One region of the Arthrobacter sp. FX8 genome, then DNA from elsewhere that is predicted to be linked to it. Evidence: riboswitches for the same ligand, from Rfam matches in the RefSeq annotation. Region 1 holds a riboswitch; the other holds the start of a gene.

The links. Region 1 has a riboswitch for glycine ahead of cycA (D-serine/D-alanine/glycine transporter). Riboswitches for the same ligand answer to the same signal wherever they lie in the genome.
Region 2: another riboswitch for glycine. It lies ahead of gcvP (aminomethyl-transferring glycine dehydrogenase); the one in region 1 lies ahead of cycA (D-serine/D-alanine/glycine transporter).

Annotation. Positions count from the first base shown of each region.
Region 1 covers NZ_CP113505.1:4,281,562-4,296,693, forward strand. Annotated here, with positions in the region: partial or broken gene OUO20_RS20125 (glycoside hydrolase family 65 protein) at 1-881, shown strand, start outside; gene lipA (lipoyl synthase) at 907-1,920, opposite strand; gene OUO20_RS20135 (L-serine ammonia-lyase) at 1,968-3,407, opposite strand; gene glyA (serine hydroxymethyltransferase) at 3,800-5,122, opposite strand; gene gcvH (glycine cleavage system protein GcvH) at 5,119-5,502, opposite strand; gene gcvT (glycine cleavage system aminomethyltransferase GcvT) at 5,552-6,700, opposite strand; gene gcvP (aminomethyl-transferring glycine dehydrogenase) at 6,710-9,583, opposite strand; glycine riboswitch at 9,744-9,844, opposite strand; glycine riboswitch at 10,136-10,234, shown strand; glycine riboswitch at 10,235-10,330, shown strand; gene cycA (D-serine/D-alanine/glycine transporter) at 10,381-11,922, shown strand; gene OUO20_RS20165 (hypothetical protein) at 12,095-12,895, shown strand; gene OUO20_RS20170 (LamB/YcsF family protein) at 12,879-13,628, shown strand; gene OUO20_RS20175 (DUF445 domain-containing protein) at 13,807-15,084, opposite strand.
Region 2 covers NZ_CP113505.1:138,320-153,451, reverse strand. Annotated here, with positions in the region: gene OUO20_RS00645 (threonine/serine ThrE exporter family protein) at 1-1,402, opposite strand, end outside; gene OUO20_RS00640 (peptidoglycan bridge formation glycyltransferase FemA/FemB family protein) at 1,437-2,753, opposite strand; gene OUO20_RS00635 (lipid II:glycine glycyltransferase FemX) at 2,886-4,019, opposite strand; gene OUO20_RS00630 (TspO/MBR family protein) at 4,141-4,686, shown strand; partial or broken gene OUO20_RS00625 (L-serine ammonia-lyase) at 4,733-6,171, opposite strand; partial or broken gene gcvT (glycine cleavage system aminomethyltransferase GcvT) at 6,315-7,462, opposite strand; gene gcvP (aminomethyl-transferring glycine dehydrogenase) at 7,474-10,332, opposite strand; glycine riboswitch at 10,386-10,493, opposite strand; glycine riboswitch at 10,520-10,617, opposite strand; gene OUO20_RS00610 (TetR/AcrR family transcriptional regulator) at 10,711-11,247, opposite strand; partial or broken gene OUO20_RS00605 (MFS transporter) at 11,333-12,891, shown strand; gene OUO20_RS00600 (Dps family protein) at 12,973-13,452, opposite strand; gene OUO20_RS00595 (APC family permease) at 13,674-15,132, shown strand, end outside.

The sequences.
Region 1 (15,132 bases):
GCCCTGATGAGTACACGGCCGTGGTGAACGACAACCTGTACACAAACGTGATGGCCCGCTTCAACCTGCGTGCCGCCGCCGCGCTTGAGCATGCCGAAATCACCAACGAAGAGCGCCAGATGTGGGAAGCCGCGGCCAGCCGGATGCAGCTTCCGTTCGACGAGCGGATGCAGGTGCACTCCCAGGACAATGACTTCATGACCCTGGAGGCCTGGGACTGGACCACGCCGCGGTCCAAGTATCCGCTGCTCCTGCACTTCCACCCGCTGGTGATTTACCGTCACCAGGTCCTCAAGCAGGCCGACACGGTGCTTGCCATGTTCCTGCAGTGGCAGGATTTCACGGCGGAGGAAAAGCAGCGCGCCTTCGACTTCTACGATCCCATCACTACGGGCGACTCCACCCTGTCCGCCTGCGTCCAGGGCATCATGGCCGCCGAGGTGGGCTACTTCAAGGAGGCCCTGGACCACTTCACCAACGCCGTGTTCATCGACCTCGACGACACCCACGGCAACACCATCGACGGCGTGCATATCGCGTCCACAGGCGGCGTATGGAGTTCCCTGGTGTGCGGTTTCGCCGGACTGCGCGACCAGGGCCCGGTCCCGTTTTTCGATCCGCGCCTGCCTGGACAGTGGGAAGGGCTTGCCTTCCACCTGAAGATCCGCGGCCGCTTGCTGCTGGTCCGGCTTTCTGCCGACGCCATTACGCTCACGGTCCAGGAGGGCGAACCGCTGGAGGTGGACGTCCGCGGCCAGCGGTTGATGGTCACGGGCCAGCCCGTGCAGGTGCACCTGGAGCGCATCCCGGAGCCGGAGCCCACGGTCTTCCCGAGCGGACCACCGACGGCGAGCATTCCCGTGGTGCGCGGCAGAAGCTAGGTTCACGGGTGCGTGCAGGGGCGCGTTAGCCTGCCAGGAGGGTGGCGGCTTCCTGGCGGGTGGTGCCGGAGTCCTGGATGCCGTCGGCGATGTGGGCGAGTTCGGCCGGGATGTCGCGGCCTTTTTTGCGCATGGCGGTGGCCCAGAGCCGGCCGGCGCGGTAGGAGGAGCGGACCAGGGGGCCGGACATGACGCCGAGGAAGCCGATTTCCTGGGCTTCGTGCTGGAGGTCCACGATTTCCTGGGGTTTGACCCAGCGGTCCACGGGCAGGTGCCGTTCGGAGGGGCGCAGGTACTGGGTGATGGTGATCAGGTCGCAGCCGGCGGCGTGAAGGTCGCGGAGTGCTTCGCTGATTTCTTCGCGGGTTTCGCCCATGCCCAGGATGAGGTTGGACTTGGTGACCATGCCCAGGTTCCGGCCCTGGGTGATGACGTCCAGGGAGCGGTCGTAGCGGAACGCGGGGCGGATCCGCTTGAAGATCCGGGGCACGGTTTCGACGTTGTGCGCGAAGACCTCGGGGGCGGAGTCGCAGATGGCCTTGATGTGCTCGGGTTTGCCGGAGAAGTCCGGGATGAGCAGTTCCACGCCGGTGCCGGGGTTCAGCTCGTGGATTTTGCGGACGGTTTCGGCGTAGAGCCAGACGCCTTCGTCTTCCAGGTCGTCACGGGCCACGCCGGTGACGGTGGCGTAGCGCAGCTGCATGGATTGGACGGAGCGGGCCACCTTGGTGGGTTCGAACCGGTCCAGGGGTGAGGGTTTGCCGGTGTCGATCTGGCAGAAGTCGCAGCGGCGGGTGCATTCGGAGCCGCCGATCAGGAAGGTGGCTTCCTTGTCTTCCCAGCACTCGAAGATGTTGGGGCAGCCGGCCTCTTCGCAGACGGTGTGCAGGCCTTCCTTTTTCACCAGGTTCTTGAGTTGGACGAATTCCGGGCCCATCTGGACCTTGGCCTTGATCCACTCCGGTTTGCGTTCCACCGGGACCGCAGCGTTGCGCTGCTCAATCCGCAGCATCTTCCGGCCTTCAGGTGCCAATGTCATGGTTGTTTCCTTTGCTTGCTTGGGGATTCGCGGCAGGTTGTTGCCGGTCAGCATTCGACGACGTTGACGGCGAGGCCGCCCATGGCGGTTTCTTTGTATTTTGAGGACATGTCCTTGCCGGTTTCGCGCATGGTGATGATGACTTCGTCCAGGGACACGCGGTGGGTGCCGTCGCCCCAGAGCGCCATTTTCGCGGCGTTGATCGCTTTCGCGGCCGCGATCGCGTTCCGTTCGATGCAGGGGACCTGGACCAGCCCGCCGATCGGGTCGCAGGTCAGGCCCAGGTTGTGTTCCATCGCGATTTCCGCGGCGTTCTCCACCTGCGCCGGGGTCCCGCCCATGACCTCGGCCAGGCCCGCGGCCGCCATCGAGGACGCCGACCCCACCTCGCCCTGGCAGCCGACTTCGGCCCCGGAGATCGAGGCCTGTTCCTTGTACAGCACCCCCACCGCGCCCGCGGCCAGCAGGAACCGCACCACCACAGCGTCCCGGTCCTCCTGGGTGGCCTTGTCCATGCCCGGGGCGAAATGCAGGGCGTAGAACAGCACCGCGGGGATGATCCCGGCCGCCCCGTTCGTCGGGGCGGTGACCACCCGCCCGCCGGAGGCGTTCTCCTCGTTCACCGCCAACGCCACCAAATTAACCCACTCCTGCCAATACCTGGCATCGAACGGGCCCGCGTCCCACGCCGCATCCGTCTCCTCGACCGGGCCGCCCGCGGATTCCTTCTTCAACCGGTCGTACCAGTCAGGGGCGCGGCGGCGGACCTTCAACCCGCCCGGCAGCACCCCTTCCCGCCTCAACGAGGCGGCCACGCAGCCCTCCATCACCGACCAGATCTGCAGCAGCCCCGCCCGGATCTGCTCCTCACCGCGGGAGACTTTTTCGTTCACGAGCATCACGTCGGCGATGCCCAGCCCGGTCACCGCGCAGTGCCCCAGCAGCTCCGCCGCGGTCCGGAACGGCAGCGGCAGCTCCTGTTTGGACGCGTCCAGTTCCTGCTGCGCCGCGTCCTCCTCGCCCTCCCGGACGATGAACCCGCCACCCACCGAGAAAAACGTCGCCGCATGCAGCACCTCCCCGGCCGCATCAGTGACCGTGAACGTCATCCCGTTCGTGTGCCGCGGCAACACCGTCAACGGCCGCAGCACCATATCCTTCACCCCGTACGGCAAGGCCACAGCACCGGCCAGGTTCAGCACCCCGGTCCCCGCGATCGAGGCCAGCCGCTCCTCCACCTCGGCGGGCAGGATCAACTCCGGATGGAACCCCTCCAACCCCAACAAAACGGCGGTCATCGTCCCATGCCCATGACCCGTCGCCGCCAACGACCCATACAAATCAACCCGCAACCCCGCCACATCACCCAGGACACCCAGGCCCTTGAGCTCCTCAGCGAACACCGCAGCAGCCCGCATCGGCCCCACAGTATGCGAAGACGAAGGCCCAATCCCGATCGAAAACAGGTCAAAGACTCCGACTGCCATAACTAAATCCTTACTGAAACTGTGGTTCGGTTGGTGTGGCCGGGCTGGGGTGGGCGCCAGCGGAATTCCTCCGCGTGCTGGCTCGTTCCTCGCCTCTGACGCACGCTTCCGGAATCCCCCAGCCACCCAAGGGTCCGTCACCAAAGCGACAGGGTAAGCAGGAGACGGCCTCCGCGACCCGGGATGGGCGGAAGAAAAACAACACGCTCCGCTCCCACCCGTATGCGGCAGCGAACTCGCGTCCGTGCCCAAGGTGCCTTGCCCCCGGCCCCTGTGGGAGCGGTATCCGGAAGCGTGCGTCTAAGGGAGCGATACGTCCGCTCAGCGGGCGTCTTCGCGACCGAGCACGCGGAGGATGCCGCTCCCACCGGGCCAAAGGCGACCAGAAACGGTCAGGACAGAGGTGCCACGCCCGGGTAGAGCGGGTGCGCCGAAGCCAGGACCTCGACGCGGTGACGCAGACCGGAGAGGTCGGCGTCGGCGTCGGCGATCAAAGCTTGGGCGATGATGTCCGCAACCTCGCGGAAGGCGTCCTCGCCGAACCCGCGGGTGGCCAGTGCGGGCGTGCCGATGCGCAGGCCTGAGGTGACCATCGGCGGGCGGGGGTCGAAGGGAACGGCGTTGCGGTTGACGGTGATGTCAATGGCGGCGAGCCGGTCTTCGGCCTGCTGCCCGTCGAGGTCGCAGTTGCGCAGGTCAACGAGGACCAGGTGCACGTCGGTGCCGCCCGAGATCACGCTGATGCCCTTGGCGGTGACGTCCGGCTGGACCAGGCGTTCCGCCAGGAGGCGGGCACCGGCAAGGACTCGCTCCTGCCGCTCGCGGAACTCTTCGGACGCTGCGATCTTGAACGCCACGGCCTTGCCGGCGATCACGTGTTCCAGCGGGCCACCCTGCTGACCGGGAAACACAGCCGAGTTGATCTTCTTGGCGATGTCGGCGTCGTTGGTCAGGATGATGCCGCCGCGCGGACCGGCCAGGGTCTTGTGCGTGGTGGACGTGGTGACGTGGGCGTGCGGCACCGGCGACGGGTGCAGCCCGGCCGCCACCAGTCCGGCGAAGTGCGCCATATCCACCATCAGGTAGGCCCCCACGGAGTCGGCGATCCGGCGGAATTCTGCGAAGTCCAGCTGGCGGGCGTAAGCGGACCAGCCGGCCACGATCAGCGGAGGCTTGTGCTCCTGGGCCAGCCGTTCCACCTCTGCCATGTCGATGGTGTGGGTGTCCTCGCGGACCTGGTACGGGACCACGTTGTAGAGCCTGCCGGAGAAGTTGATCCGCATGCCGTGGGTCAGGTGGCCGCCGTGCGCCAGGTTGAGGCCCATGATGGTGTCGCCGGGCTTGATCAGGGCGTGCATGACGGAGGCGTTGGCCTGTGCACCGGAGTGTGGTTGGACGTTGGCGAACCCGGCGCCGAAGAGGTCCTTGACCCGGTCGATGGCGAGTTGCTCGATGACGTCCACGTGCTCGCAGCCGCCGTAGTAGCGCTTGCCGGGGTAGCCTTCGGCGTACTTGTTGGTCAGGACCGAGCCCTGGGCCTGCATGACCGCAGCGGCCGTGTGGTTCTCGGACGCGATCATCTCCAGGCCGTCGCGCTGGCGGCCAAGCTCGTCGTCAATCTTCGCGGCAACCTCAGGGTCCAGGACGGACAGGTCGGCGTTCAGGCTTGGGGAGGCCACCTGCTCGAAGGCGCCCACTTCTGCCGGGGCGCTCACAGCTCGCCGCCGTTTGCTGCTGCGTATTCCTCTGCCGACATGAGCGGGCCTTCCTCGGTAACGGCCACCTTGAAGAGCCAGCCCGCACCGTAGGGATCGCTGTTGATCAGGGCGGGGTCCGTGACCACGCCGTCGTTGATCTCGGTGACCTCACCGGTCACGGGGGCGTAGAGGTCGGAGACGGATTTGGTGGATTCCACCTCGCCGCAGGTCTCGCCGGCCGTCACGGTGGAGCCGACCTCGGGGAGGTCCACGTACACGATGTCGCCCAGGGCGTCGGCAGCAACGGCGGAAATCCCGATCCCCGCTGGGCCGGATCCGTCAACAGCAACCCACTCGTGCTCGGCGGAGTACTTCAGTTCAGAAACAACTTTGCTCATTGTCTACTTTCCTTCTCTTCAAAACCTGTGGTGGTTGGGCGAAATCGATTTACTTCTGGCGCTTGTAAAAGGGGAGGGGGACGACTTCGAAGCGCTCGGGCTTGCCGCGGAGGTCGATGTCCAGGACGGTCCCGACTTCAGCAAATTCGACGTCGACGTAGGCCATGGCGATGGGGTATCCCAGGGTGGGGGAGGGCTGGCCGGAGGTTACTTCGCCCACCAGGGTGCCGTCCTTGAGGACGGGGTAATGGGCGCGGGCAGCGCGGCGTCCGGCACCCTTGAGGCCCACCAGCTTCTGCCCGATGCTTGAACCGACTCCTGCGCCCTTGACGGCGGCCAGGGCGTCCTTGCCTACGAAGCCGCTCTCCTTCGCCAGCGACACCACGGGGCCCAGGCCGGCCGCGTAGGCGTTGACGTGGCGGGAGAGTTCGTTGCCGTAGAGCGGCATCCCGGCTTCGAGGCGGAGCGAGTCGCGTGCGGCCAGTCCGGCTGGAACCAGGCCGGAGCCTTCGCCGGCCTGGAGCAGGGCCTCCCACAGTGCGGGGGCGTCCAGGTTGGGAACGTAGATCTCGAAGCCGTCCTCGCCGGTGTAGCCGGTCCGGGCCACGAGCAGGTCCTGGACCGTACCGTTGACGGCGATGCCCACCTCGACGGCGGCGTAGTACTTGAGCCCGGTGAGCAGTGCGTGCTGTTCGGCCGGGACCAGCGTCAGGAGGATCGCTTCGGAATTCGGTCCCTGGACGGCGATCAGCGAGGTGTCGGCGGAGGCGTCCTCCACAGTGACGTCGAAGGTGGCGGCGCGTTCCAGCAGTTCCTTGGCCACCACTGCGGCGTTGCCCGCGTTGGGCACCACCAGGTACCTGTCCACGCCCTCTTCGGGGGATGGCCGGCGGTAGGTGATGAGGTCGTCGATGATGCCGCCATCGGCGTTGCAGATCAGCGAGTACTTTGCCTTGCCCACGGCCACCGCGGACAGTTTGCCGGCAAGGGCGTAGTCCAGGAACGCGGCGGCGTCGGGGCCGGTCACCCAGACCTCGCCCATGTGGGAGAGGTCGAACAGGCCGGCCGCCCTGCGCACGGCATGGTGTTCCGCGAGTTCAGACTCGTACTTGAGCGGCATCTGCCACCCGCCGAAGTCCGTGAACGAGGCCCCGGCCTTCTTGTGCTGCTCGAAAAGAGCGGTGTAGTTCTCAGTCATTGGAAGTCCTCAGTTCTCAAATTCGGCTGTGCTGTCCTCGAACGCTTCGAGGGGCGGGCAGGAGCAGACCAGGTTCCGGTCGCCGGCGGCGCCGTCGATCCGGCCGACGGGCGGGAAATACTTGTCCTGGCGGAGCGAGGCAACGGGGAATGCGGCCTGCTCCCGCGGGTAGGCGCGGTCCCAGCCAGAGCTGACGACGGCGGCCGCCGTGTGGGGTGCGTTGCGCACCGGGGATGCCTCCAGGGTGATGTCGCCGCTGGCCACCTGCTGGATCTCGCCATGAATGGTGATCATGGCCTCGATGAAGCGGTCGATCTCGGCCAGGTCCTCGGACTCGGTGGGCTCCACCATCAGCGTGCCCGCGACAGGGAACGAAAGGGTGGGGGCGTGGAAACCGAAGTCGATCAGCCGCTTGGCCACGTCCTCGGCCGTGACTCCCGTCTTCGCCGTGAGTTCGCGCAGGTCCAGGATGCACTCGTGCGCCACCAGCCCGCCTTCACCGGTGTAGAGGACCGGGAAGTATTCGTTCAGGCGGGACGCGACGTAGTTGGCCGCCAGCAGCGCGGACTTGGTGGCCTCGGTCAGGCCCTCACCGCCCATCAGCTTCACGTAGGCCCAGGAAATCGGCAGCACGCCGGCCGAACCGAACCGGGACGCCGAGATCGCCACACCGTGCCCGGCTTCGTGCGCCGCCTTGTTCGCATCGCCCGGCATGAACGGTGCCAGGTGCGCCTTGGCGGCAACGGGCCCGACGCCGGGTCCCCCGCCGCCGTGCGGGATGCAGAAGGTCTTGTGCAGGTTCAGGTGGGACACGTCCCCGCCGAACTGGCCCGGCTGGGCCAGCCCTACAAGTGCGTTGAGGTTGGCGCCGTCAACGTAGACCTGGCCGCCCGCAGCATGCACAGCGTCACAGACTTCGCGGACATCGGAGTCGTACACGCCGTGCGTGGACGGGTACGTGATCATGATGGCCGAGAGGACGTCCTTGTTGGCCTCGATCTTGGCCGTCAGGTCGTCGTGGTCGATGGTGCCGTCGGCAGCCGTGGCCACCACCACCACCTTCATGCCCGCGAGCACGGCGGAGGCGGCGTTGGTGCCGTGCGCCGAGGCCGGGATCAGGCAGACGTTGCGCTGCTGCTCGCCCCGGGAATGGTGGTAGCCGCGGATCGCGAGCAGCCCGGCGAGTTCGCCCTGCGAGCCCGCGTTGGGCTGGATGGACACCTGGTCATACCCGGTGATCTCGGCGAGGTCCGCTTCCAGGCCGGCGATGAGTTCGCGCCAGCCTTCGGTCTGGGAGTCCGGGGCGAACGGGTGGATCGAGGCGAACTCCGGCCAGGAAATGGCTTCCATCTCGGCCGTGGCGTTCAGCTTCATGGTGCATGAACCCAGCGGGATCATGGTGCGGTCCAGCGCCAGGTCGCGGTCCGAGAGCTTGCGGATGTAACGCAGCAGCTGGGTTTCAGACCGGTGCGTGTTGAAGACCGGGTGCTGCAGGTAGGCCGAGGTGCGCACAATGGTGTCGGGCAGTTCGAATCCCTGGGCGTCACCCACCGGACCGGCGCCAAAGGCGACGGCGACGGCGGAAAGTGTTGCCGCCGTCGTCGTCTCATCAACGGAGACGCCCACCGTGTCCGGATCGATGAAGCGCAGGTTGATGCCGCGGGCTTCAGCGGCGGTGATCACCTTGGCGGCCTTGCCCGGAACGCGGACGGTGAGGGTGTCGAAGAAGGAGTCCGTGACCAGTTCGCGGCCCAGTGACGTGAGTGCTGTTGCCAGGACCCTGGCCTTGTCGTGGACGGTCTCTGCGATTGCCTTCAGGCCGTCGGGGCCGTGGTAAACGGCGTAGAAGGAGGACACGATGGCCAGCAGCGCCTGGGCGGTGCAGATGTTGGACGTGGCCTTCTCGCGGCGGATGTGCTGCTCGCGGGTCTGCAGGGCCAACCGGTAGGCAGGCGTGCCGGCGTTGTCCTTGGAGACGCCCACGATCCTGCCCGGGAGGGTACGTTCCATTCCCTTTTGGACGGCCATGTAGGCGGCGTGCGGCCCCCCAAAGAACAGCGGCACGCCAAAACGCTGGGTGGAGCCGACGGCAATGTCCGCGCCCTGCTCGCCCGGAGGTGTGATCAGTGTCAGGGCCAGCAGGTCCGCAGCCACGGTGACCAGCGCGCCCCGGTCCTTGGCAGCGGCGATCACGGCGGACTGGTCCCACACGCGGCCGGAGACCCCGGGCTGCTGCAGCACGACGCCGTTGATGTCGCCGTCGGGCAGGCCCTTGGACAGGTCGGCGACCTCCACCTCGAAGCCGAGCGCCTCCGCCCGCCCCAGCACGATGGCGATGGTCTGGGGGAGGCAGTCGGCGTCGAGCACCGTCTTGCCGTCCTTCGCTGCCTTGGACTTGTTGGCGCGGCGCATCAGCAGCACGGCCTCGGCCACCGCCGTTGCCTCGTCCAGCAAGGAAGCGTTGGCTACCGGGAGCGCCGTCAGGTCCTGCACCATGGTCTGGAAGTTCAGCAGCGCCTCAAGCCGGCCCTGGGAAATCTCCGGCTGGTAGGGCGTGTAGGCGGTGTACCAGGCCGGGGATTCCAGGATGTTGCGGCGGATCACCGGCGGAGTCACGGTGTCGTAGTAGCCCTGGCCGATCATCTGGACTGCCGTCTTGTTCTTGGCGGCAAGCTTCCGCAGTTCCGTGAGGACTTCAACCTCGCTGAGGGCGTCGGTCAGCTTGAGCGCAGTTTCCTGGCGGATGGGCGCGGGGACGGCCACGTCAACCAGGCCATCCAGGCTGTCGTAGCCGATGGCCTTGAGCATGGTGTCGATGTCGGCCTGGCGGCGCGCGCCGATATGGCGGTCAACAAACGATGTTGGATGCGAATGAATCGTCATGAGGAACTCCAGATCTGGCCGGCCGAAGGTGGCACGGCGTGGGATGGGTTCCTCCCCGCTCTGTATTGGACCTGAGAGATTCCGCGTTGCCTGCTGTTGGCAGGGGACCGCTTGCACCGTCGGTGAACCAGGCAGAAGCCTGATTGCTTTCCAGAGTCGCCTCGCCGTGACGGTACGGGGGCCTGAGAGATTCCTGGGGAGGATTTGCTCCTACGGCGCCTGACCGGTGTTTCGCCGGGAGGACTCTCCCGTCACAGCTCGAAAGGCTTATTCAAATGTGGGTGATTCGGCTCACAAGGTACCGGGATAGACCCGTCCGTGGCAAATCGGGCGGCTTCCGTGCGGGGCTCGAGGGGCACGTGACGCCGTTCTTCCCCGCTTGTGTCGGGAGGGGTTTGACATTCGATCGTGACGGACACCACACTGAACCCCGGGATTGGCGCCGCCGGTGGCTGGCTCAGCGTATCCGGAGCAGCCCACCAGTCGGCGCCTGTCCCATTGCATGACCGGCCGTGGCCCAAAAAGCCTGCGGCTTCCAACTGAATACGCCTTCGACCTGCGGCGGGAGAGCCCTGCCGGGTACATCCAGCAGGCGCCGTAGGAGCAAACCCTCCCCAGGAAACTCTCAGGCCCACGTACCGCCGCGGACAGGCAACTCTGGAAAGCAGCCGGGCATGACCCTGGCTCACCGGCGGTGCAAGCGGCTTTTGCTGCGGAAACTCTCAGGTCCACTACAGAGCGGGGAGGAACCAAATCTTTTGCGGCACCCAAAAGCCGCTTTATCGATGGAGTTCCTCATGGCGATTCATCCCCCCACGTCCAACGGCGAACCAGCCCGCACCCCGGGCGCTGCCACGGCAGCCCGCAGCGAGCCTCCCCACCTGGAGCGGCAGCTCACCAACCGGCATATCCAGCTCATCGCCATCGGCGGCGCGATCGGCACAGGCCTGTTCATGGGTTCCGGCAAGACCATCTCCGCGGCCGGCCCATCCGTGATCTTCGTATACATGATCATCGGCTTCATGCTTTTCTTCGTCATGCGGGCCATGGGTGAACTGCTGCTCAGCAACCTGAACTACAAGTCCTTCAGTGATTTCGCCGCCGATCTCCTGGGGCCGTGGGCCGGATTCTTCACCGGCTGGACGTACTGGTTCTGCTGGGTGATCACCGGAATCGCCGACGTCATCGCCATCGCAGGGTACTCAAAGGAACTTTGGCCGGCGCTGCCACTTTGGATCCCGGGCCTGGCCACGGTGGGCATCCTGCTCCTGCTGAACCTCGCCACCGTCAAGGCGTTCGGCGAGACCGAGTTCTGGTTCGCCCTCATCAAGATCGTCGCCATCGCAGCCCTGATCATCGTGGGACTCTTCATGATCTTCACCGGTTTCCAGAGCGACGCGGGCACCGCAAGCTTCACCAACCTGTGGAGCCATGGCGGGTTCTTCCCCAATGAGTTCATGGGCTTCGTGGCCGGATTCCAGATCGCAGTCTTCGCCTTCGTAGGCATCGAACTGGTGGGAACCACCGCCGCCGAGGCCAAGAACCCCGAGCGCACGCTGCCCAAGGCCATCAACGCCATCCCCGTCCGCGTGCTGCTCTTCTATGTCGGTGCGCTGGTCATCCTGATGGCGGTCACCCCGTGGACCCAGTTCGCCGCCGGCCACAGCCCCTTTATCGGGATGTTCTCCCTGGCCGGCCTCGGCGCCGCGGCCACGGTGGTGAACCTGGTGGTCCTGACTTCGGCGATGTCCTCCGCGAACTCCGGCATCTACTCCACGTCCCGCATGGTCTTCGGCCTGGCCCAGGAAGGCGACGCCCCCGGTATCTTCAGCCGGCTCTCCACGAGGAAGGTGCCCAGCAACGCGCTGTTCCTGTCCTGCGTCCTGCTGCTGTCCGGCGTCGTACTCATGTATGCCGGCCAGGATGTTGGCATGGCCTTTGAAATGGTGACCACCGTGTCTGCGGTCTGCTTCGTCTTCGTCTGGTCGATCATCCTCGCCAGCTACATCTCCTTCCGGCGCCGCCGGCCGCACCTGCATGCGGCGTCGAAGTTCAAGATGCCCGGTGGCATTCCCGCCGTGTGGGTGGTGTACGCATTCTTCGCCTTCGTCCTTTGGGCCCTGACCACCCAGCCCGACACTCTCGTTGCACTGCTGGTAACCCCCATCTGGTTCGTCATCCTGGGCGTGGCTTGGGCCATCCTGCGGCGCCGTCCCGCCCACCTGGCCCGCTTCGAGGTCTTCCGTGCCGAGCTTCAGGCAGACCAGGCCACTGCCGCGCGCAGCGGTGGCCAGGACGCCGGGGCGGCGGGGCGCGAGGTCCAGCAGGCCGGGAAGTAACGTCCGACGGCGGGTTGCAGCGGCGGCGGTGAGGTGCAGGTACCGCATCCTGCCGCCGCAGCCCGCCGGACGAAGCCACGGCCCGGAAGTTAAGCATGCTTAGTGTCTATCCACATAGGATGGAAAGGCACGGCAGCCTAGCCGCTGCAGGTCGATTTGAATGAAGGTGACCATGGCCCGGCGCAGCAACCCCGCAGTACGCATCGCACAGGAAACCGCCCACAACGCAATGTTTGACGCCGAGGGCAAGCCCAAGCCCGGCGTCCACAACATGCTCCTGAAAGCAGTGCAGATCCAGCGGCCCCTGGTGGTTGGCTACATCCGCAGGCTCCAGAAGAGGCATCCGCGGGCGACGGCCGCGCAGCTGGCGGACATTGCAGAGCGCGACTACCTGCGGGCTGTTGCCGGAGGGGGAGCCCTGGTGGGTGCCACCGCCGTCGTCCCCGGCGTTGGAACCGTGGCGTCGCTGGGACTTTCCGCAGCCGCCACCGTTGGCTTCCTGGAAGCCACAGCCCTGTACGCAACATCGCTGGCTGAACTGCACGGCATCCGTCTGACCAACCCGGAAAAGGCCGGCACCATGGTCATGGCCATCATGCTCGGCGAGGAGGGCACCGCCCTGCTGGGCACGCTCAGCGGCCAGGCATCCGGCGGCGCCACCAACACCTGGGGCAACGCGCTGTCCAAATCCATGGTGGTGCCGGGTTTCGGCAGCGTCCGGAAGAGGATCCAGCATGCCTTCCTCAAGAACCTGCTCAAGCGCCAAGGGACTGCCTTGTTCGGGCGGGCCCTCCCGTTCGGCATAGGGGCCGTTGTCGGCGGAGCCGGTAACCTCGTGATGGGCCGTGCGGTGGCCAAGAATGCCCGGGAGGCGTTCGGGCCGATGCCGGACACCATTCCCGGGGAGCTGACTTCCGCTGCCGGGCCGGACAACCTGACGCTGGAAGGCAACATCATTGGATCTCAACGCTGACGTAGGCCAATCATTCGGCTCCTGGACCGCGGGAGGCGATCCGGCGATGCTCCAGCTGGCAACCAGCGCCAACGTAGCCTGTGGCCTCCACGCGGGGGATCCCGTCACCATGCTCGACAGCTGCAGGGCCGCGTACGAACTTGATGTCACCGTCGGTGCGCACCTGGGCTACCGGGACCTGGCCGGCTACGGGCGCCGCATGCTTGGCATGAGCTTCGACGAGCTCTTCGGGGACGTGCTGTACCAGCTGGGCGCGCTCGACGGGGTTGCGCATGCCGTGGGCGCCTCCGTGGACTATGTGAAGGCGCATGGAGCGCTGTACGACACCACGATCCATGACGCCGAGCAGGCCTCCGCCGTAGTGGCTGCGGTCAACGCCTACGATCCAGGCCTTCCGTTCCTGGGCTTCCCGGGCTCGGAGCTGCTGAAGCAGGCCAAGGAAGCCGGGCACCCGGTGTTCGTTGAGGCTTTCGCCGACCGTGCCTACCTCGCCGACGGCAGCCTGGTGCCGCTCTCCGAGGACGATGCCGTCCTGTACGACGTCGATGCGGTGGTCGAACGGGCCGTCCGCCTGGCCACGCAAGGCGAAGTGGTTGCCGTGGACGGATCCGTAATTGCGGTACGGCCCGACTCCCTGTGCATTCACGGCGGGACCCCTGACGCCGTAGAAATGGCGGCCCGGATCAGGGCAGGACTTCAGGATGCAGGCGTCGGGTTGGAGTCCTTCGCGTAGGAGCCTGCAGCCGTACGGCGGGCCGACTTCTTTCCAACAATTCCAGCGTCACTCCAGCCCTCCGTGCCGCCGTCGTACGCCTTATCGACACGCACATTCCTTTTCGCACCCCAAATATCCCGAGCGAAAAGGAAGATGCGCAGCGCCAAGTCCACCCGGGACCTACAGCAGCGGAAAACTACCCAAAGACCAGCTGCGCCACCGTGAAAATCCCCAGCCCGGCCAGGGACCCCACCACGGTGCCGTTGATGCGGATGAACTGCAGGTCCTTACCCACCTGGAGCTCGATCTTCTGCGAGGTTTCCTCGGCATCCCACCGCGCCACGGTGTCCGTAATAACGCCTGCGATGTCCGAACGGTAGGTGCGGACCAGGTACCCGGCGGCGTCACCGATCCATGCGTTGACCTTCCCGGCCAGTTCGGGGTCGTCCACGAGCCGTGACCCAAAATCGCGCACCGCAGCCTTGAACTTGATGGTGAGTTCGCTGTCCGGATCATCCACGGCGCCCAGCAGCGCGTTCTTGACCGTTCCCCAGGTCCGCGAGGCCAGTTCGCGCACTTCGGGGTCGCCCAGGACCTGCGCCTTGATGTCTTCCGCGCGCGCAATCATCGCGGGGTCATGCTGCAGGTCCTGTGCCAGGTCGTTGAGGTACTTGTCGATTGACTGCCGCACCTGGTGGCGGGGGTCAGCCTGGACGGCACGGACGAACTTCAGGATCTCGATATAGACCTTGTCGCCCACCAGTCCGTCCACGAACTGCGGAACCCACGTGGGGGAGCGGTCGGACACCAGGCGGGTGACGGTTTCGTGGTTGTCATCCACCCAGTCCGCCGCGCGGTCCACCAGCAGGTCCACCAGCGTGTGATGGTGCCCGTCATGGAAGATGCGCTCCGCCAGCCTGCCCACGGGAGGTCCCCACGGCGGGGTGAGCAGATGCTTGCGCACCATGCCCTCGATGACGGCCTGGACGTCGTCGTCATTCAAAACCTTGAAGGCGCCGCGGATAACGGCAGCTCCCTCCTTGGCCACGCGTTCGGCACCACCAGGGCCAGCCAGCCAAACGCCGGCCCGGCGCGCGATGTTGACGCTGGCCAGCTTCTCCTGGACCACCTGCTCGGAGAGGAAATTGGTCTCCACGAACTCGCCCAGCGAGGCCCCGATCTGGTCCTTCCGGCGGGGAATGATGGCGGTGTGGGGAATCTTGATGCCCATGGGGTACTTGAACAGGGCCGTCACGGCGAACCAGTCGGCCAGCGCGCCCACCATTCCGCCCTCGGCCGCCGCGCGCACATACTGCAGCCACGGGTAGTCCTTCTGCAGCGCGAACGCAAAGACAAAAATCACGGCCATGGCGATCAGCAGGCTCAGCGCCAGCAGCTTCATCTTCCGCAGCGCTGCCGCTTTCTCGGCGTCGCCGGCACCGGGCTGGCGGCTTACGACGGCGCCTGCCGCCATAGTGCCAGGGCGCACCTGCTGTGCGGCCTCGGCGGGGGATCCTGCGTG
Region 2 (15,132 bases), 400 kb from region 1:
CGGCCGTTCCCAGCACGATGGCACCGGCGCTGAGCATTCCTCCGGCGCCGGCCAGGATCTCGGACTCCTCAACGGTGAGGACGTACATGGACCGGAATATCGTGAGGCCGGGCAGCAGGATCAGGGCTGCGGGAACTGCCACCACCAGCTGCGGCGCACCCATCCGCAGCGCCACCACCCGTGCCAGCAGGCCAATGACGACGGCGGCCATGGCAGGGGCGAAACGGTCGCCGATGCCCAGCAGGCCGCAGCCCAGCAGCACCAGGTAGCCCGCCACGCCTACGGCTGCGGTTGGCAGCAGGAGCTTCCAGGTGGTCTGTTCCGTAATGCCGATGGCCATCACGGCGGCGGCTACGAAGATGATGAGGACCCACAGATCGTAGGCGGGCGGGAAGGTCTGGGTGACGTCGATGCGCTGCAGCCCGGTCAGCTCCCCCACCACGAAGGCAACAGCGATCCCTGCCACGATGGCGCCGAACGTCAGCAGCGTGGACAGGAACCGTCCGGCCGCCGTCACCGGGAAGCCGTTGATGGCATCCTGCACGGAGGACACCAGGCGCCCGGTGGGAAGGAGCAGCAGGATGCCGCCCACCACCACGATGGACGGCGATGCGGTGAGCCCGAACTGCCAGAGCAGCAGCGCCAGCATGGTGACCACGAAAGAGCAGCTGGCGGTGATGAAGAAGTCCGGTACGCGCCAGCGTCCCAGCTGCCGGGCCAGCAGGCTGATGCCGATATTGGCCACGAAAGCAACTGCCGAGGACACCGGACCGCCGCCCAGCACGCCAACGAACACGGCGGCGAAGATGCCGAAGGCGGCCGTGACCATCCAGCGCGGATAGGGTTTCGGGCTGGTGATGGCCTCGTTCAGCCGGCGGATCGCCTCATCCCGGCCCACGCCGCCGGCCACGATGTCCGTGACCAGTTGGTGCACCTTGGCCAGGCCCGCATAGTTGTTGGTCCAGGAGCGCACCACGCGCAGCAGGGCGATCGGCGTCTGGTCCTTGGGTGCGTAGTTGATACCCACGGACTGGTTGGTGATGTCCACCTCGATGTTTTTCAGCCCCAGGGCCGCGGTGACGGCAATGATGCTGGTTTCCACCTCCAGGGCGCCGGCGCCATACCGGAACATGGTCTCGGCCAGGTGCAGGGCGAAATCCAGGGTCTTCCGGGCGGAGGTGTCCACGCCACCCACCTGGATGGTGGGGTTGGCGTAGGGACTCCCCGCCAGCCGGTCCACGATGCTCAACGGGGCGGTTGGTGGATTCTCGCCCTGCACCAGGCGGCGCAGCATCCTCTTGGCGGCAGCGTCCTGCCGAAGCTGCGCAGGGGTCAGCGGTTCAGTCTTGGGCAGGCCGTCAGTCTTTGGCCTGTGCCCTGGCCGTTCGTGCCGTTCGGTCATGCCCGCTTCCTCCCTGTACGCGGTTTATGGACGGTCAGGCTGCACGCTTCAGCGGCAACTTGCCCAGCAGCGTGCGGGCGGCGGCCGCAGCGGACCTGGCGAGCCTGTTGGCATGGAAGACGGCGGGCCGCACCGGCACGACGAAGTCTCCCACCAGCTGGACCACTTCGCCGCCAAAGCCCTTCTTGAATTCGTAGCCGCCGTGGCCTTCCTCGTCCTGGCCGGAGATGCCGAAGGTGCCGTAGAAGTTGTACCGCGGGTATCCCTTCTCGAGGGCATGCAGCATCATTCCCCAGTACAGGGAGGTTGCGCCGTTGAAGTAGATGTAGTCCTGGACGGTGCCGCCGATGACGCACACCACCTCATCGCCGTAGCAAACGAAGTGGATGGCTGCCACGGTGGCCGTCCCCACGGAGTCGGGGAACCTTTCGATGTCCTTCAGGCTCCGCTCGTAGCTGTCCACCAGGTCCTGTACCACTTTGAGCCGGTTGGCCTTCTTTTTGCTGCCGGTCTCCTCCACCTCACGGCGGAGATCTGCTGCGGTGGCTGACTCCGTTTCCAGGCGCTCAGTGATGGATTTCCGGTAGGCCGGGATGTCGATCTTCGCCATCATCAGCTTGGTGAATTCCGGGGTGGTGGTCCGGAGCAGGTGTTCGTAGTAGGCGCGTTCGCGGTAGACGAATCCTTTTTCGTCACCGGCCCGGCTCAGGGCCCCGTAGAAGTCGTCCAGGGTGTCCAGGGTGGCCTGTTCCAGGAAGACGCCGTTCTTTTCCGCTTTGCGGATGGCTTTGCGCGTCCGGTAGCTGGTGCTCATGATCAGTTCTTCGGCGTCCTGGATGCCCACCAGGTTCTTGATGAACATCCAGTTGACGTTGACGAAGTTCATGTCCAGGCCCTGGTGCTTGAACCCCAGCCGTTCCAGGTCGGCCACCAGGGGCCGGTTGTCCTCGACGTCGGGGTGCTCGGCGCCGTCGGCGTCCCGGGCGATGTACCTGACGTTCGGCGAGATCCGCAGTTCAGCGGCTTTACGGCCTGCCGCGTGCTTGCGGAGAAGCTCGACGACGGCGCCCACCAGGTTCCGGTCCGTGTAGTCCATAAGGGGGCCCTTGGCGCATTCACAGACGGTGTAGCCGAGGCGGTTTGCGGTGTAGTTGAGCTTTCCTGCCGCCACGAGTTCCCCATTGCGCCGGACTCCGAAGAGTTCCACCTGCTGGCCGCGTGCTCGCTGGAAACGGGCAAAATCAATGGACTGCAGGAAACTGTTCTGCGGGTGCTTCAGGGCGAAGGCCTCAAAGTCGGCGTCGCTGAGGTTGGCGTATTCAAGCCCGGTAGCGGCGGAAACTGGATTCAAGGGGTGACCTTCTTCTGGACTCTTCGCGGCCTGGTGGGCGCGCGATGGGCGGGCGGTGTTCGGGGCGGCCGGCACGCGGGCGTGCTGGTCCGGCGGGGGTCGCGGGAGCTTTGCGGGTCTGGCGGCTGCAGGTCAGTAGAACTGCTGGCCGGTCCGTGCGGTTTCAATCCGGCGGAAGATCTTTTCGCCGCCTTTGACCCAAAGCCGGTGCCGCAGCGGGGACAGGACGTAGTCGTGGCAGCCCACGAAGTCGGTCACTGTCTTGGTGAAGCTGGTCTTGAACATGCCCATTCCGTAAAGGTTGTGGGTCTTGTCCTTGATGCGCGCAGCTGGAGGCGTGCCGCAGAAGTCGTACTCGGTGCAGCCGAGTTCCTGCATCCGGCGGATGGCCGCCCACTGGACCAGGTGCGAGTCACCGTACTGTTTGCGGTTCTGGGTGGAACCGCCGTCCTTGTAGGTTGCCTTGGCACCGTAGTTGATGACGAATGCGCCCACGCTGGGCTTTCCGTCCTCGTAGGTGAAGAAGAAGTTGCCCTGGCCGCGGTTGCTGAACTCATCCCAGAACTGTGCGTAGTAATCGTAGCTGCGCAGGGGCATGGATCCCTTGGCGCTGACGGTGTTGACCATCAGGTCGTACAGGGCGCGGTAGGTTTCAGGTCCGGGTTCCTGCCGGACCACCTGGCAGCCTTCGCGTTCGGCACGCCGGATGGCATTGCGGGCGCGCGAGGAGATGGCTTTGAATACTGCCTCTTCGGAGCCGGAGATATCCAGCAGGGCGGTGGAGTCGTTGGACTGGATATTGGGCGCTTTCACCAGGTTGGCCGCGCGGAGTTCCTTCTGCACCTCGTCGGAGTCGATAATGTCCGGTTCCACTTTGATGGTGAAGACATTCAGCTTCCTGCCGCGGACAAACGCGGCAACGGATTCAAGGACGGGGCCGAGGTCCGCTGCATCGGCCAGGTCGGGGCCCTTGATCAGGTACCACAACCGTCCCAGGACGGGGAAGCTCTTCTCCAGCACCAGGTTGTAGCTGGAGTTTCCGGGGCTTTCCAGCACCAGGAACCGGACTTTCCAGCCGCTTCCGTTCTTGACCGATGCATAGGCGGCGGACTGCAGCATATTGCCGCCGTTCGGATTGGCCGTGACGTGCTTGTCCCAGTTTTCAATTTCCTCGGCGGTGGCAAAACGTGCGGTGAATTGTCGCAAGGGGGCCTTGTCCAATCGGGTCTGTGCGCGGTTTCGGTAGTTCTGGGTGCGTGCGGACATGCAGCCTCAAGTCTAAAGCCTGATGTGCTTCCGGCTTTTCGCCGCCTTGCAGGGCATGCGGGCCAGCGGGGTTCAGGATGCCCGCTTGACGCCGCTGTTGGCGGTCAACAAGGGTGTAGGCATGAGGCCGGATGGGGAAGAGACTACAGCCCGCACGGGGAGCGACGGACAGCCCTACAGCGCCGGGGTGCAGGTGGCCGCGCTTATCGGATTCCTGGTGGCGTCACTGTTGGTGGCGGCGCTGGGCGGCCTGGCCTCGGCGGCCAATGTCTCCGGCTGGTACGCCACCGCTGACAAGGCGCCCTGGTCCCCGCCCAACGGCGTGTTTGGTCCCGTCTGGACCGTCCTCTATGCGGCAATGGCTGTCGCAGCGTGGCTGGTCTGGCGCCGGCGGACCAGCAGGACACGTCCGGCAATGGCCGCCTACGCCGTCCAGCTGGTCCTCAATCTTGCCTGGACCCCCGCGTTTTTCGCCCTTTACCCCGCCCTTGGCACGCCGGCCCTGTGGCTGGGGCTGGCCATCATCCTTGCCCTGATCGCCGCCGTCGCAGTAACCGTTGTGTATTTTGGTCCCATCAGCCGCACGGCCGGGCTGCTCCTGCTGCCCTACGTGTCATGGCTGGTGTTTGCGGCCAGCCTGAACTGGTGGGCCGCGGCGCATAACTAAGCGATGGTCTCCGCGTGGCCTGTGGCGTCGCGTTGCCAGGTGGGGGTCAGCATTCGACGACGTTGACGGCGAGGCCGCCCATGGCGGTTTCTTTGTATTTGGAGGACATGTCCTTGCCGGTTTCGCGCATGGTGATGATGACTTCGTCCAAGGACACGCGGTGGGTGCCGTCGCCCCAGAGCGCCATTTTCGCGGCGTTGATCGCTTTCGCGGCCGCGATCGCGTTCCGTTCGATGCAGGGGACCTGGACCAGCCCGCCGATCGGGTCGCAGGTCAGGCCCAGGTTGTGTTCCATCGCGATTTCCGCGGCGTTCTCCACCTGCGCCGGGGTCCCGCCCATGACCTCGGCCAGGCCCGCGGCCGCCATCGAGGACGCCGACCCCACCTCGCCCTGGCAGCCGACTTCGGCCCCGGAGATCGAGGCCTGTTCCTTGTACAGCACCCCCACCGCGCCCGCGGCCAGCAGGAACCGCACCACCACAGCGTCCCGGTCCTCCTGGGTGGCCTTGTCCATGCCCGGGGCGAAATGCAGGGCGTAGAACAGCACCGCGGGGATGATCCCGGCCGCCCCGTTCGTCGGGGCGGTGACCACCCGCCCGCCGGAGGCGTTCTCCTCGTTCACCGCCAACGCCACCAAATTAACCCACTCCTGCCAATACCTGGCATCGAACGGGCCCGCGTCCCACGCCGCATCCGTCTCCTCGACCGGGCCGCCCGCGGATTCCTTCTTCAACCGGTCGTACCAGTCAGGGCGCGGCGGCGGACCTTCAACCCGCCCGGCAGCACCCCTTCCCGCCTCAACGAGGCGGCCACGCAGCCCTCCATCACCGACCAGATCTGCAGCAACCCCGCCCGGATCTGCTCCTCGTCCCGGGAGACTTTTTCGTTCACGAGCATCACGTCGGCGATGCCCAACCCGGTCACCGCGCAGTGCCCCAGCAGCTCCGCCGCGGTCCGGAACGGCAGCGGCAGCTCCTGTTTGGACGCGTCCAGTTCCTGCTGCGCCGCGTCCTCCTCGCCCTCCCGGACGATGAACCCGCCACCCACCGAGAAAAACGTCGCCGCATGCAGCACCTCCCCGGCCGCATCAGTGACCGTGAACGTCATCCCGTTCGTGTGCCGCGGCAACACCGTCAACGGCCGCAGCACCATATCCTTCACCCCGTACGGCAAGGCCACAGCACCGGCCAGGTTCAGCACCCCGGTCTCCGCGATCGAGGCCAACCGCTCCTCCACCTCGGCGGGCAGGATCAACTCCGGATGGAACCCCTCCAACCCCAACAAAACGGCGGTCATCGTCCCATGCCCATGACCCGTCGCCGCCAACGACCCATACAAATCAACCCGCAACCCCGCCACATCACCCAGGACACCCAGGCCCTTGAGCTCCTCAGCGAACACCGCAGCAGCCCTCATCGGCCCCACAGTATGCGAAGACGAAGGCCCAATCCCGATCGAAAACAGGTCAAAGACACCAACAGCCATAACGGGGTATTTCCTAACTAAATCTGGTTCGGTTGCCGCTCAACCCACTTCCTGTACGTCCTGTCAGCCTCGACACACCGGTCCATGCGCACCAGGGGCCGGCAGAGCCGGACCCGAAGCCCGGCCACGGTGCGGTACAGGGCTTACTTTTGGCGTTTGTAGAACGGGAGGTCGACGACTTCGAATGGCTCCGCCTTGCCACGGAGGTCCACGTCGAGGGCGGTGCCGGGTGCCGAGTATTCGACGTCGACGTAGGCCATGGCGATGGGGTAGCCAAGGGTGGGCGACGGCTGGCCGGAGGTGACTTCGCCAACCGTGGCGCCGTCCTTGAGGACGGGATAGTGCGCGCGTCCGGCGCGGCGGCCCTGGCCTTTGAGCCCCACGAGGCGGCGGCCGGAGGTGCTGCCGGCTCCGGCTTCCTTTTGGCGGCCAGGGCGGCTTTGCCGACGAAGTCGCCTTCCTTGGAGAGCGCGACGACGGGGCCGAGGCCGGCGGCGAACGGGTCGCCCTGCAGGGACAGTTCGTTGCCGTACAGGGGCATTCCCGCTTCGAGGCGCAGGGAGTCACGGGAGGCGAGGCCTGCCGGGGTCAGTTCCCTGTCGTCGGCGACGGCGATCAGTGACTGCCACAGCGCGGGGGCATCGTCGTTGCCCACGAAGATTTCGAACCCGTCCTCACCCGTGTACCCGGTGCGCGCAAGCAGGAGTTCCTTTCCGGCGCCGCCTACCAGGAGCGGCACGCTGACGGCGGCGTAGTACTTGAGCTCGGTGACCAGTGCGTGCTGCGCGGCCGGGACCAGGCGCAGCAGGAGTTCCTGGGCCTTGGGGCCCTGGACGGCGATCAGCGACGTGCGGGCTGAGGCATCCTCCACTACAACATCGAACCCGGCGGCCCGTTCCTGCAGGGCTGCGGCGACCACGGCGGCGTTGCCCGCGTTGGGCACCACCAGGAAGACGTCGGTACCATCCTGTGCGGAGGGGCGGCGGTACGTGATGAGGTCGTCGATGATACCGCCGTCCTCGTTGCAGATCAGCGAGTACTTGGCCTTGCCCACGGCCATGGCGGAGATCTTTCCCACCAGGGCGTAGTCCAGGAAGGCTGCGGCATCCGGGCCGGTCACCCAGACCTCGCCCATGTGGGAAAGGTCGAACAGGCCGGCAGCCTTGCGGACGGCGTGGTGTTCAGCAAGCTCCGAGCTGTACTTCAGCGGCATCTGCCACCCGCCGAAGTCCGTGAAGGAAGCTCCAAGCTTCTTGTGCTCGTCGTAAAGCGCGGTGTATTTCTCGGTCATGGCGCCGGTCCTTAGTTTTCGAAGTCTTCCAGCGGCGGGCAGGAGCAGATCAGGTTCCGGTCACCTGCGGCGCCGTCGATCCTGCCCACGGGCGGGAAGTACTTGTCCTGCTTGTGGTGGGCAGGGAAGGCCGCCTGCTCGCGGGGGTAGGCGCGGTCCCAGTCAGAGCTGACGACGGCGGCCGCCGTGTGCGGTGCGCGGCGCAGCGGTGAGTCCGCCACGGCAAAGTCGCCATTGGCCACCTGGTCGATTTCCTTGCGGATGCTGATCATGGCCTCGATGAAGCGGTCGATCTCCGCCAGGTCCTCGGACTCGGTGGGCTCCACCATCAGCGTGCCCGCCACCGGGAAGGACAGGGTGGGGGCGTGGAAACCGAAGTCGATCAGCCGCTTGGCCACGTCCTCGGCCGTGACTCCCGTCTTCGCCGTGAGTTCGCGCAGGTCCAGGATGCACTCGTGCGCCACCAGCCCGCCTTCACCGGTGTAGAGGACCGGGAAGTATTCGTTCAGGCGGGACGCGACGTAGTTGGCCGCCAGCAGCGCGGACTTGGTGGCCTCGGTCAGGCCCTCACCGCCCATCAGCTTCACGTAGGCCCAGGAAATCGGCAGCACGCCGGCCGAACCGAACCGGGACGCCGAGATCGCCACACCGTGCCCGGCTTCGTGCGCCGCCTTGTTCGCGTCGCCCGGCATGAACGGTGCCAGGTGCGCCTTGGCGGCAACGGGCCCGACGCCGGGTCCCCCGCCGCCGTGCGGGATGCAGAAGGTCTTGTGCAGGTTCAGGTGGGACACGTCCCCGCCGAACTGGCCCGGCTGGGCCAGCCCTACCAGGGCGTTGAGGTTGGCGCCGTCGATGTAGACCTGGCCGCCCGCGGCGTGCACAGCGTCACAGACTTCGCGGACATCCCCATCGTAGACACCGTGGGTGGAGGGGTAGGTGATCATGATGCAGGACAGGACGTCCTTGTTGGCCTCGATCTTGGCCGTCAGGTCGTCGTGGTCGATGGTGCCGTCGGCAGCCGTGGCCACGACGACCACCTTCATGCCCGCGAGCACGGCGGAGGCGGCGTTGGTGCCGTGCGCCGAGGCCGGGATCAGGCACACGTTGCGCTGCTGCTCGCCCCGGGAATGGTGGTAGCCGCGGATCGCGAGCAACCCGGCGAGTTCGCCCTGCGAGCCCGCGTTGGGCTGGATGGACACCTGGTCATACCCGGTGATCGTGGTCAGGTCCGCTTCCAGGCCGGCGATGAGTTCGCGCCAGCCTTCGGTCTGGGAGTCCGGGGCGAACGGGTGGATCGAGGCGAACTCCGGCCAGGAAATGGCTTCCATCTCGGCCGTGGCGTTCAGCTTCATCGTGCATGAACCCAGCGGGATCATGGTGCGGTCCAGCGCCAGGTCGCGGTCCGAGAGCTTGCGGATGTAACGCAGCAGCTGGGTTTCAGACCGGTGCGTGTTGAAGACCGGGTGCTGCAGGTAGTCGGAGGAACGCTCGCCGGCGGCCTCCAGCCCAAAGCCCTGGCCCTCGCCCTGGACCTCGGCAACCGTGGCGCCAAAGACGTCGGCAACCTGGGCGACGATGGCCGCCGTCGTGGTTTCATCGAGGGCGATGCCTACGGTGTCGGCGTCGACGCTGCGCAGGTTGATGCCCCGCGCCTCGGCGTCGGCGATGATGCCAGCAGCCCGTCCGGGGACCCGGACCGTAAGGGTGTCGAAGAAGCTCGTGTGCAGCACCTCGACGCCGGCGGCCGCAAGCGAGGCCGCCAGGCTACGGGCGTGGCGGTGCGCCGTTTGGGCAATCGCCTTCAGTCCGTCGGGGCCGTGGTAAACGGCGTACATGGACGCAACGATGGCCAGCAGCGCCTGGGCGGTGCAGATGTTGGACGTGGCCTTCTCGCGGCGGATGTGCTGCTCGCGGGTCTGCAGGGCCAACCGGTAGGCAGGCGTGCCGGCGTCGTCCTTTGACACCCCAACCAGGCGGCCAGGCAAGGAACGCTCCAGGCCTTTGCGGACAGCCATGTAGGCGGCATGGGGGCCGCCGAAGAACAGCGGCACGCCAAAACGCTGGGCTGAGCCGACGGCAATGTCCGCGCCCTGCTCGCCCGGAGGTGTGATCAGTGTCAGGGCCAGCAGGTCCGCAGCCACGGTGACCAGCGCGCCCCGGTCCTTCGCTGCAGAGATCACCGCGGACTGGTCCCACACGCGGCCGGAAGCGCCGGGCTGCTGCAGCACGATCCCGTTGATGTCGCCCTCGGGCAGGCCCTTGGACAGGTCGGCGACCTCCACCTCGAAGCCGAGCGCCTCCGCACGCCCCAGCACGATGGCGATGGTCTGCGGCAGCACGTCGATGTCCAGGACGGTCTTGCCGTCTGCCGCGGGCTTGGTCTTGTTGGCGCGGCGCATCAGCAGCACGGCCTCGGCCACGGCCGTTGCTTCATCCAGCAGCGAAGCGTTGGCGATGGGCAGGCCCACAAGGTCCTGCACCATGGTCTGGAAGTTCAGCAGCGCCTCAAGCCGGCCCTGGGAAATCTCCGGCTGGTAGGGCGTGTAGGCGGTGTACCAGGCCGGGGATTCCAGGATGTTGCGGCGGATCACCGGTGGAGTCACGGTGTCGTAGTAGCCCTGGCCGATCAGCTGCACCGCCGTCTTGTTCTTGGCGGCAAGCTTCCGCAGTTCCGTGAGGACTTCAACCTCACTGAGGGCGTCCTGCAGGCGAAGGGCGGTGTCCTGGCGGATGACCTTGGGAACCGCGGTGTCCACAAGGGAATCGACCGAGTCGTAGCCTACGGCTTTGAGCATGGTGTCGACGTCGGCCTGGCGGCGCGCGCCGATATGGCGGTCTACGAAAGTGGTGGAGGCTGGGGTAACCGACACGAAGGAACTCCATTTACTCAGGCGGCGAAGGGTACGCCACAGCTATTCGGGTTCCTCCCCGCTCTGTATTGGACCTGAGAGTTTCCGCGTTCCCTGCCTGGGCAGGACCCGCTTGCACCGTCGGTGAGCACAACAGTCCCTACCTCTCCAAAAGAGAATAAGACTGCCTGCTGCTTTCCAGAGGTGCCTCGCCGCGGCGGTACGGGGGCCTGCGAGATTCCTGGGGAGGATTTGCTCCTACGGCGCCTGCCTGTACTTCCGGCAGAACTCTCCCGCCGCAGATCAAAGGCTATTCATTTGTTGGATCATGAAGGCCGGTGACAGCCCTCACAACTTTCTATTGTCCTACGCGGCAACCCCTCCCGGCAAATGACGGAGCTACCTGCGGAGCCGTTCCAGCGCGGCCAGGAGTTCCTCCACGTCAGCGGCCGCTCCCCCAGCCGGCGCAGGGGCCACGGACAGCATGGCGTTGAAGTACAGGCCGTCCCCCATATAGAGGACTGCCTTGGCCAGCCCAGGTCCCACATCCGCAGCAATTTCGTCCAGCCAGCGCTGCTGGATGGCCGCGAAGCGGCGCCGCGTCTCCTCGTGGGCCACCTCTGCAAGCCGGGTGGCGGCCACGATGGCACGGTCCAAAGGGGTATCCGCCCAGACCGAGGAACGGATGAAGTAGGCCGCGGCGCCTTCAGCTGCCGACGCCATGGCATCGGCATCCTCGCTCGCCAGGCCCTCCAGGCGGTCAAGCAACACGGCAATCAGGGCTTCCTTGTTGGGAAAGTGGTAGAGGAGGCCGCCTTTGGATACGCCGGCCTTGCGAGCCACGGCATCGAGGGTGGCCGCCCGCTCACCCACTTCAATCAGCAGGGACTCGAAGGCGTCAAGGACCGCGTCACGGGCAACAGGCTTTCGGGGCATGCCCTCCATCATGCCCTCCCCCGTGCAGGAATGAGGAAAACCATCGCATTTTTAAACTATACCGTCCGGACGGTATAGTTATCTCATGACCACTTCCATCGAGAGTTCGGCAACCGGGCAGGCAAGCAGCACTTCCGTGCGTCCTCCGTGGCGCGACTGGCTGGCGCTGGGGCTCCTGATGTTTCCCGTGCTGCTGGTGGCGGTGGACAACACCGCACTGACGTTCGCGCTGCCGGCCATCGCCCGGGCCCTGGAACCCACGGGCGTGCAGCTGCTGTGGATCGTTGACGCCTACCCCCTGGTGCTGGCCGGGCTGCTGGTATCAATGGGAAGCCTCGGCGACCGGATTGGGCGGCGGAGGCTGCTCATCCTTGGCAGCATCGGCTTTGCCGCGCTGTCCGTTGCGACGGCTTTTGCGCCCGCGCCGGAATGGCTCATCGCCGGCCGCGCCGCCCTGGGATTCTTCGGCGCCATGCTGATGCCGTCCACCTTGTCGCTGATCCGCAACATTTTCCCCGAGCCCAATCGCCGCAGGCTGGCCGTCGCCATCTGGGCCGCCGGATTCTCCGGCGGCGCGGCCCTGGGTCCGATCTTCGGCGGCTGGCTGGTGGAGCACTTCTGGTGGGGTGCCGTCTTCCTGGTGGCGGTCCCCCTCATGCTCCCCCTGCTGGCGTTTGGACCGGCCCTCATCCCGGAATCGAAGGATCCGGCACCCGGCAAGGTGGACATCCCCAGCATCCTGCTCTCCATGCTGGTCATGGTGCCCGTTGTCTACGGGATCAAGGCAGTTGCCACCGAAGGTCCAGGGGCGGCAGGTCTGGGCGCCATCGCTTTCGGCCTGGCCATGGGGGCGGTGTTCGTGCAGCGGCAGCAGCGGCTGGCGCACCCCTGCTGGACATGTCCCTGTTCCGGAACAGGGTGTTCAGCATGGCCATCAGCGCCAACATCCTTGCCTTGTTCTCCTTCAACGGCTTCATCCTGTTCCTCGCCCAGCACCTCCAACTCCTCGAGGGAATGACGCCGTCCGCAGCCGGCGTTGCCATGATCCCGGCACTGGCCGCCACGGTGGTGGCCGGCCTGGTGGTGGTGCCGCTGGTCCGCAAGGTCCGCCCGGGATACGTGGTGGCTGCGGGGTTGGCGTTCAGTGCCACCGGCTACACCATGGTGGCATTCGGGAATCACGACGGCGGCCCCTCGCTGCTGCTGGCAGCCCTGCTGGTCCTTGCACTGGGCGTGGGTACGGCCGAAACCATCTCCAACGACCTCATCCTCGGGTCCGCGCCGCCGGAGAAGTCAGGCGCTGCCGCGGCAATCTCCGAGACCGGCTACGAGGTGGGGTCGCTGCTGGGCACGGCGGTACTGGGCTCCATCCTGACGGCGTCCTACCAGCAGAACCTGCGGCTGCCCGCAGGCCTTGACGGCATGCTGCCCGGCTCCTCCCTGCACAGCGCGAGGGAAACACTTGCCGGCGCAGTGGAAGCAGCAAACCTGCTGCCCGCTTCCCTATCGGACACCGTCCGGGACGCTGCGGCGTCAGCGTTTGATTCCGGCGTGCACATCACTGCGGCAATTGGGCTGGTACTGATGGCGACGGCGGCAGTCCTCGCCGCCGTCGTGCTGCGGAAGGTGCCGAAAGCGGCCTGACCAAGCGAAACAAAAAGGGCGCCTGGTACCGGATCAATTCCGATACCAGGCGCCCAAAGGGTCCAGGCGGGTGGCTGCCGGCTACTTGGAGTCGGCGGCTGTGACCTTGGCGGTCGGCTTCATGTTTTCAGCCTGCACCATCCAGGCAAACTGCTCCAGCCGGGCAATGAACTCGTGCAGGAGGTCCGCGGAGGTGGGATCCTCCTCGTCCACCTCGTCATGGACTTTGCGCATGGTGCCCACGGCGGCTTCCATGGCGGCAACGATCCGCTCGATGGCATCCGTAGTGCTGATCAGCCCCTCAGGGAACTGGGCCAGGCTGGTGGTTTCGGCAACGGTGGAGCTGCGGCCGTCCGGGAGTGCATGCAGGGCGCGCATTCGTTCGGCTGTGTCGTCGGCGAACTGGCGGGCAGCGTCGACGATCTCATCAAGCTGCAGGTGCAGGTCGCGGAAGTTGGTGCCCACGATGTTCCAGTGCGCCTGCTTGCCCTGGACGTGCAGTTCGATCAGGTCGGCCAGGACAGCCTGCAGATTGTTGGTCAGTGTCGGTGAAGCTTTCATGCGTCCTCCTCAAGTGGTCCAATACGGCCGACGCTACCAGCCGAGCACCTAGCGGCGGCAGGGCTTTCGGCAATTTCTCAGTGAGCTTACTAATTTGGAAAGGAAGTCATAAACGAATGTGATTCATATTGCGTCTTGCATCACAGGTCCGGCACCCCCATACTAAATGAACGCCATTCATATAGTGACCTCCGTCTCACAGCCTTCCAGAAAGTGGTGCCATGACAGAGACAATCCGCACCAGTACGGCCAAACCCGGTCCGCACGCCCACGCCCCGTCCGCGGACGGCGTCAGCGCCAAAGGCCTCAAGGGCGGGCAGCTCGGGCTCCTCGCCGTCGTCGTCCTGGGCATTTCAACCATCGCCCCCGCCTACACCCTCACCAGCGCACTCGGACCCACCGTCAATGAAGCCGGACTCCAGTTGCCAGTCATCTTCCTGATCGGGTTCATCCCCATGATCCTGGTCTCGCTCGCCTACCGGGAGCTCAATGCCGACTCCCCGGACAGCGGCACAACCTTCACCTGGGTGACCAAGGCCTTCGGCCCCTGGGTCGGCTGGATGGGCGGCTGGGGCCTGCTGGCCGCCAACATCATCGTGCTGTCCAACCTGGCCGGCGTCGCCGTCGACTTCTTCTACCTCTTCCTGTCCCAGCTCACCGGCTCACCGGAACTGGCAGACCTGGCCGGCAACAAAGCGTTGAACGTCCTGACCTGCTTCGTGTTCGTGGCGCTGGCTGTTTGGGTCAGCTACCGCGGGCTGCACACCACCAAGGTGGTGCAGTACGGCCTGGTGGGCTTCCAGCTTCTGGTCCTGGGCCTGTTCGTCGCCATGGCCTTCGCCAACTGGTCCACGTCCGAAACGGCCATCCCGTTCAGCTGGGACTGGTTCGACGTCACGAAGATCGAGACGTTCGGCCAGATTGCCGCCGGCATCTCGCTGTCGATCTTCGTGTACTGGGGCTGGGATGTGTGCCTAACGGTCAACGAGGAAACAGCGAACGGCCAGAAGACGGCCGGACTGGCCGGCACCCTGACCGCCGTCATCGTCCTGGCCATCTACCTCCTGGTCAGCATCGCCACCATGATGTTCGCCGGCGTCGGGGACACCGGCAACGGCCTGAACAACGCCGACAACCAAGAGAACATCTTCACGGCCCTGGCCTCCCCCATCATGGGCCCCTTCGCCATCCTGATGTCCCTCGCCGTGCTGTCCAGTTCCGCGGCCTCCCTCCAGTCCACGTTCATGTCGCCGTCCCGAAGCCTGCTGGCCATGGCGCACTACGGCGCCCTGCCTGAACCGTTCAGCCGGATCAGCAGGAAGTTCGCGACGCCGGGCTACGCCACCATCGCCGCCGGCATCCTGTCCGCCGGGTTCTACGCGGTGATGCACGTGGTCAGCGAAAACGTCCTGAATGACACCATCCTGGCCCTGGGTCTGATGATCTGCTTCTACTACGGCCTCACCGCGCTGGCCTGCACCTGGTACTTCCGCCACAGCCTGTTCAACAGCACCCGCCACTTCCTGCTGCGGCTGGTATGCCCGGTGGTGGGCGGCGTGGGCCTGTTCGTGGTGTTCGTCCAGACCGCCGTGGACAGCCTGGCGCCGGAGTTCGGCAGTGGTTCCGAGGTCTTCGGCGTGGGCCTGGTGTTCATCCTGGGCATCGGCATCCTGGCCCTGG